Regions from separate parts of the Afipia sp. DC4300-2b1 genome, predicted to be linked through region 1. Evidence: predicted binding sites of a transcription regulator. Region 1 holds the regulator's gene; each other region holds the start of a gene.
What was found. Region 1 encodes PhoB, which activates phosphate uptake and scavenging genes when phosphate is short. Its sites were predicted from a motif close to TGTCATNNANCTGTCAT; they were not measured.

Region 1 (2,268 bases):
CAAGATTACATCACCGGCCGCTTCGGCTGACGCGCATTCGCGGGAGAAAACATATCATGGCTTCAGATCATACCGCCAAAGCGTTCGACGACGACCTTCAGGAACTCAACCGGCTCGTGGCCGAGATGGGTGGACTGGCAGAACGGCAGATCGTCGATTCCGTCGATGCGTTGATCCGGCGCGACGTCGCGCTGGGCAAGCGCGTTGTCGCGGCCGACCTCGAGATCGATAAACTGCAGCACTTGATCGAGGAACGCGCGGTGCTGACGATCGCTCGCCGCCAGCCGATGGCGGTCGACCTGCGCGAGATCGTCAGTTCAATGCGCGTTGCCACCGATCTGGAGCGCATCGGCGACCTGTCGAAGAACATCGGCAAGCGCGTCGCAGCGCTCGACAGCGATTTCCATCCGCTGAAGCTGATCCGTGGCCTGGAACACATGACCGACCTCGTTCAGTCGCAGGTCAAGTCGGTGCTCGATGCATATGCGGCGCACGATCTGCCTGCCGCGATGACCGTCTGGAAGGGCGACGAAGAGGTCGATGCAATCTGCACGTCCCTGTTCCGCGAGCTTCTGACCTATATGATGGAAGACCCGCGCAATATTGGTTTCTGTATTCACTTGATGTTCTGCGCCAAGAATATTGAACGGATCGGCGACCATGCGACCAACATCGCCGAGACGGTTTTCTACATGATCGAAGGCCAGCAGATGCTCGATCAGCGCCCGAAGGGCGATATGACGAACTTTGCAACGGCCGCGTCAGGCAGTTAATTTGTAAGACGAACTAAAGGACTTGAAATGAGCGCCCGAATTCTTGTGGTCGAGGACGAAGAGGCGTTGACCACGCTGCTTCGCTACAACCTGGATGCCGAGGGCTACGACGTCGAGACGGTTGCCCGCGGCGACGATGCGGACACCCGGCTCAAGGAGCATGTTCCCGATCTCATCGTGCTCGACTGGATGCTTCCAGGCCTGTCCGGGATCGAGCTTTGCCGGCGGTTGCGTGCACGACCCGAGACCAAGCAGATTCCGATCATCATGCTGACCGCGCGCGGCGAGGAAAGCGAAAGGGTGAGGGGCCTTGCGACCGGAGCGGACGACTATATCGTCAAACCGTTCTCGGTGCCGGAACTGCTGGCGCGTGTGAAGGGCCTGCTGCGACGCGCAAGTCCCGAACGCCTCGCGACCGTTCTCGCCTTTGGCGACATCGAGCTAGATCGTGACCGGCGGCGCGTTGCCCGTTCTGGCCGCCCGATCGACTTGGGCCCGACCGAATACCGGCTTCTGGAGTTCTTCCTGGAACACCCGGGGCGTGTGTTCAGCCGCGAGCAGCTGCTCGATGGCGTGTGGGGCCGTGACATCTATATCGACGAGCGCACGGTGGACGTGCACATCGGCCGTCTCAGGAAGCTGCTGAATCTTGGGCGCGAGTCGGATCCGATCCGCACGGTTCGTGGCGCGGGCTACGCGCTTGACGATCGCTTCGCCAAGGCTGATTCACAAAACTGAGTCGCAAGTTGCCTGACCTTCTCCTTGCATAAGCAGGGTGTTGGTCATCGGCAGCGACGTGCCTCATACAGGGTTGACGACGTCGCCGTCTTCCTTGACGAACCTGCCTATGTGCGGATTTGGCAGAACGTCGAGCACAGCCTCCGAGGGCCGGCACAGCTTGACGCCCTTAGGTGTCACGACGATCGGCCGATTGATCAGGATTGGGTGTGCGAGCATCTGATCGATCAGATCATCATCTGTCCATTTCGGATCGCCGAGCCCAAGCTCGGCATAGGTTGTGCCCTTCTCGCGCAAAAGCGAGCGCACAGAAACTCCCATCGCCGCAATGAGCTCGATCAGTTCTGAGCGGGTGGGCGGCTGCTTCAGATACTCGATAATTGTGGGCTCGATGCCGCTTTGCCGGATCATTGCCAGCGTGTTGCGGGACGTTCCGCAATCCGGGTTGTGATAGATGGTGACGTTCATGGCTGCATCCGTTAACCCGGCCAATCCGGTTTTCGACCGCTCAAGCCTTGTACGTTGACGGCCGGAATGCGTCGAGTCCGGGCCTTGCGCTTGCTTGTTTTATAGAGCCTCCAAGTCTACGCTCGCCGCGCGAACGCCGTTTGGGATGCAGGAATCGATGAGGCCGAGACTAGCCGATGTTGCACGTATGGCGGGGGTCGACGTATCCACCGCTTCGCGGGTGCTGCGCGGCGAGGAGAGCCAGCGCATTCGTCCGGAGACGCGAGAGCGGATTCTCGAAAGCGCTCGT
Region 2 (2,268 bases), on a different contig from region 1:
TGACAGTCGGACGACTGCCCGTTATGCGACGGCAGGCGTTATATTCGCGCCACGTTCGGCACAGGAAACGACTCAGGACGGGTCAAATCCGAGCGTCACTTCTACGTTCAACGTATCCGACAAGGCCGGAGGGATCCGGGGCAGCGGCTGGGCTCGGCGGATGGTTTCAAGGGCAGCATGGTCCAGCACAGACTGACCGGAGCTACCTTTGACCCGTACGCCAAGCAGCTTGCCGGCACGGTTGATTGAGAACACGGCCCGGACCGTCCCTTGCAGATGTTGCCGTTCAGCCCCCTTTGGATACCGCTGGAACCGCGCAATGTGGCGCGCAAGTTCTGTCCGGAACGTTGTCTTCGCATCATCCTGTATGGGATCCGGGATATCCTTCAGACCCGCTGACGGCATCGGCGGATCGGAGGGCGGTGCGGATTCCTCTGCCGGAAACCTTGTCAGCGTTCGGTCGGACATAGAGGATGGTGCTTCGGTTATTCCACGCACGGGGCTTGGCGTCGCAATCGCAAGCGATTGCTGTTCTGAATCGACTGGAATTGACAGCGAGTCCAGGCGCGGCATGAGATGGACCTGCACCAGCGGGATCTGTTCAGGCGTGCCGCCTGCCGCAGCGAGTTCGAGCCGCAACCAGGCGACGCCGCCAATAAAGAGAATACCAACGAACGCGGGAAACAATATCAGCCGCGCGAACGTCGAGGCTGGCGTTAGGTCTGCGCTATCGTCGGTAGCAAGCGGCCTCATTTCGCCGTGCTCACAGCGACGACGGCGCGAATGGGTTGGGGAGCATCAGCGGGCGTCGGCTGGCGGATCAGCAAACCTTGTAGCGTGCCTGTGATAGCGGAATCGCGCACAGCATCTCCGGTCGATTGCAGGAGCGCGGCCTTGCGGATAGTGCGCGTGGGATCGATCCACAAGTCAAGAACGGCTCGATAATTACCCGTTGCACTTTGCGGATTCTTAAGCAAAGCTCGCTGGACTTCGGAGCGGACAGTCTCGCTATAGTCGGCAAATTTCTCAAGATCGTTTGGCCGAACATTCGCCCGAACACGCAATTCGCCGAGTACAAGATCGGCGTCGGTCAGCGGATTGACCGGCGGAAGCCCATGCTCGATGACTGCCGGCGCGACCAGCGTAATTGCATCCGTCCTAGCACGCCGCACATCTAGATCAGTGTTGCCGAGAAGACGTATCAACGCTTCATCTGGAGCAAAGTATCCTTGGATTGCAACAGACTGTTGGCCCGAAGCCGAGCGACTGTCGTAAAGCACCTGAACACCAACTTTTCGACTGTAGGCGTGCAAGGCCGCCGCAAGAGGCTGGGCGGGGATATCGAACGCCAAAGGCTGCAGCGGCAACCTAGAATTCAATTCGATGGCACCCGCAGAAAAAACGAGCGCCGGAATCAGCAACAGCGTGATCATAACTAAGGCTGTCAGGTGCGACTTAGTAGGCGATTTCGCCGCCATTACTTCCGCGTTCAAAGGCGTGTCCTTCACTTAAGTCCGCTCGTCAAATCTCCGCCGTAAAGGAAAGGCCGCCTTAGAACCGCGCGACCTTCATGGCGGACTAACCAGCTTGCGGTCCGACTGAGTAATAACAGTATATCCCTTTGATGACAGTAGTCTATTGATCCGAATGAGGACCGCCAATGATCCAGGTTCAATAGCCCAAACCAGCGTTAGAATTCAAATCCCCGTGCTCCGATTACCGTGACAAAGGTGCCGCGCCATGGCGGGGACGACGCACCGGGCTTTCATCACTTAACAGAACGGGTGAACTGGCCCCATCAGTTCATGGACCTCGCATGTCAAAGCTGCCAGCAGCGCCGCGGGCGCAAGATAGACTGCGCCATATTCGAGCTTGGTTCGAGGCAGAATGGTATAGTAAGTGGCGCTCTCCGGCGCTGGGGGGCATATCGCCAAGCCTTCATCACCTACGGCGGGGCAAGAACAGCGACAATGATCAGCGTGGGGCTTGGCCGGTACAGCATCGGCGCGCCGAGAAGCCAGATACGCGGGCTGACGATGTCCGTCACCGTCCCGCCGACGAGCGACGAGATCGGAAGCAGATTAAACAAATTGAGGAACAGGCCTGAATAGGAAATAGCGAGCAGCAGGCCACTGGTTTCCGACCGCGCCCACAAATACACCGTAAGAACGGAAATGGTTCCAGCAACCGGGCCGGCAAGCGCGATATAGGCCTCGGTTTCAACATCAACCGGCTGATCCTTGAATGCGATCCAGGCACCAACGAACG
Region 3 (2,268 bases), on a different contig from region 1:
AGCCTGCTGCAGGAACTGCACGACAACGTCGAACGATTCATAAGGGTGATGGACGATGAGATCCTTTTGACGGATCGCCGCGAAGATATCGCCGCCGTGATCGCGGACGCGCTCTGGATGACGCGGCACATAGGGTGTGAATTCGAGATCTGGACGATCGAGCCGCGTCAGTTGCGACAGCTCGTTCATCGCGAGCACGCCGTCGACCAGGAGTACGTCATCGTCAGGCACCGAGAGCGCGCGCTGCACGAAGGCGCGCAATTCGTCGGGCATGTGGGCTTCGATTTCGAGACGGATCACCGACCCGCGGCGGCGGCGCTTCAGCGCCGACTCGAACAGGCGAACGAGATCCTCGGCTTCTTCTTCGATTTCCAGTTCGGAGTCACGGATGATGCGGAACGCGCCCTCGCCCTTGACAACATAGCCGGGGAACAGGCGGCCGATGAACAGCGCGGTAGCCTGTTCAAGCGTGATGAGGCGCACCGAACCGTCCTTGCCCGCTGGCAAACGGATGAAGCGGTCGATCTTGCCCGGCATACGGATCAGCGCGTTCATCGCCTTGCCGTCGGATACGCGCGCCAGATGCAGCGCGATGGTGAAACCAAGACTCGGAATGAACGGGAACGGATGCGCCGGATCGATCGCCAGCGGCGTCAGCAGCGGGAAAATGTTGTGAAGGAAGTGATCTTCGATCCACGAGCTTTCGGCCTTGGTGACGTCCTTGCCGTCGACCAGAACGATGCCGACTTCGGAAAGAGCGCCGCGCAGATCGCGCCAGATCGCCTGCTGGTCGCTCGCGAGCTTCGAGACGGTCTCGTTGATCTTGGCGAGTTGCTCGGTTGGGGTCGAGCCGTCCGGACTGCGCTCGGCGATACCTTCACGGACCTGCGCCTTGAGGCCCGCGACGCGGACCATGAAGAACTCATCAAGGTTATTGGCAGAAATCGACAGAAACCGGACCCGCTCCAGCAGCGGGTGGTTCGGATTGACCGCTTCTTCGAGCACACGGCGGTTGAAATGAAGCCACGAGAGTTCGCGGTTGATGAAGCGCTCCGGACTCGATCCGATCGTCGAAGCGAGCGCCAATTCTTCATTTTCTTCTTTTTTTACAGTAGCTTGCGCGGCATCCATAAAGCGAGACCTTATTTCATGTCATTCGGCCCCGAGCTTAGGCCTGTTGCACGGAGACAATGTGCCAGTGTCATGACGGTTCGATGACATGATGGGCCAGGAAGCCTTAAGGACCAAGCCCTGTGCGGTCAGGCCGCAGGATCTTTCAGCAACTCCGCGGCCAGCGCGCGGGTCACCGGCCGGCGCAGCCGCAGCGCCTCCTCGTCGAGCATTTCCACCGTCCGCCGTGCCGCCGCGAACGAGCGCTCGATGCGGGTCGAGAGGTAACTCACGAGCCCCTCGTCTACGGTCATCTGGCGGTCGGCACAGAACTTGACGATCAGCGCGCGGAACAACTGATCGTCCGGCGGGGTCAGCGCAACCACCGGTACCGCACGCAGCCGCGAGCGCAGATCCCGCAATTCCACCGGAAACACCGAAGGCAGCGCCCGCCCGGTCATCAGGACATAGGCTTCGTCCTCGCGGGCGAGATTCAAGAGATGGAACAGCGCGCGCTCGTCGAAGGCCGCCGGGTCGAGATCGTCCACGACAAGTGCGCCGGTCGCGAGTTCGCCGGGGACATTGGCCGCAGTCAGCGTATGGGCCGCAACCGACCGTGCGCCGGCTTCGGCGGCCCAGATCGATGCAAGATGGCTTTTGCCGCTACCCTCCGGCCCCACCAGCATCATCACGCGATTGGGCCAGTCAGGCCATGCGTCGATCAGCGCAAGCGCCTGTGCGTTGGCAGAACCCTCAAGGAAATTGTCGCGCGTCAGGCTTTCTGCATGCGGCAGCGCAAGGGCCAACTGACGAGGGCGGACGCGAGCTACCACGCAAGACTCCTGGCCGAACCGTACGCAACATGCGGCTTGTGAAATCGTATCACGGGATTGGCGCAGTCGCGCTCATGTGCCGTGCCCACTCCACCAGATAGAAGGACACCGAAAGCAGCGTCAAGACCGTCACGAAACCCGCCAGAATGACCTCATAGGGCGATGCATTGAACTGGAAGCCGAGCGAGGCCAGCACCAGTGCCGCGAACGCCACCTGAGCCACCGTATTCAACTTGGAGACCATCAACGGCTTCATCGGAACCGGATTGTCGAGCAGCCACGAGATGATCACCGCGCCCACGATCATGAAGTCCCGCGACACCAC

Region 2: a site for PhoB is predicted at 1,614-1,630, ahead of ACP7AL_RS10335 (STN domain-containing protein). Genes of this name have one in related genera too.
Region 3: a site for PhoB is predicted at 1,204-1,220, ahead of ACP7AL_RS22045 (RNA degradosome polyphosphate kinase). Genes of this name have one in related genera too.

Annotation. Positions count from the first base shown of each region.
Region 1 covers NZ_JAFCSX010000004.1:104,793-107,060, forward strand. The annotation lists gene pstB (phosphate ABC transporter ATP-binding protein PstB) at 1-30, shown strand, start outside; gene phoU (phosphate signaling complex protein PhoU) at 57-773, shown strand; gene phoB (phosphate regulon transcriptional regulator PhoB) at 801-1,511, shown strand; gene arsC (arsenate reductase (glutaredoxin)) at 1,575-1,979, opposite strand; gene ACP7AL_RS17090 (LacI family DNA-binding transcriptional regulator) at 2,137-2,268, shown strand, end outside.
Region 2 covers NZ_JAFCSX010000002.1:752,465-754,732, reverse strand. The annotation lists gene ACP7AL_RS10340 (energy transducer TonB) at 73-753, opposite strand; gene ACP7AL_RS10335 (STN domain-containing protein) at 750-1,508, opposite strand; gene ACP7AL_RS10330 (hypothetical protein) at 1,946-2,161, opposite strand.
Region 3 covers NZ_JAFCSX010000005.1:510,719-512,986, forward strand. The annotation lists gene ACP7AL_RS22045 (RNA degradosome polyphosphate kinase) at 1-1,131, opposite strand, end outside; gene ACP7AL_RS22050 (chromosomal replication initiator DnaA) at 1,260-1,943, opposite strand; gene ACP7AL_RS22055 (CDP-alcohol phosphatidyltransferase family protein) at 1,993-2,268, opposite strand, start outside.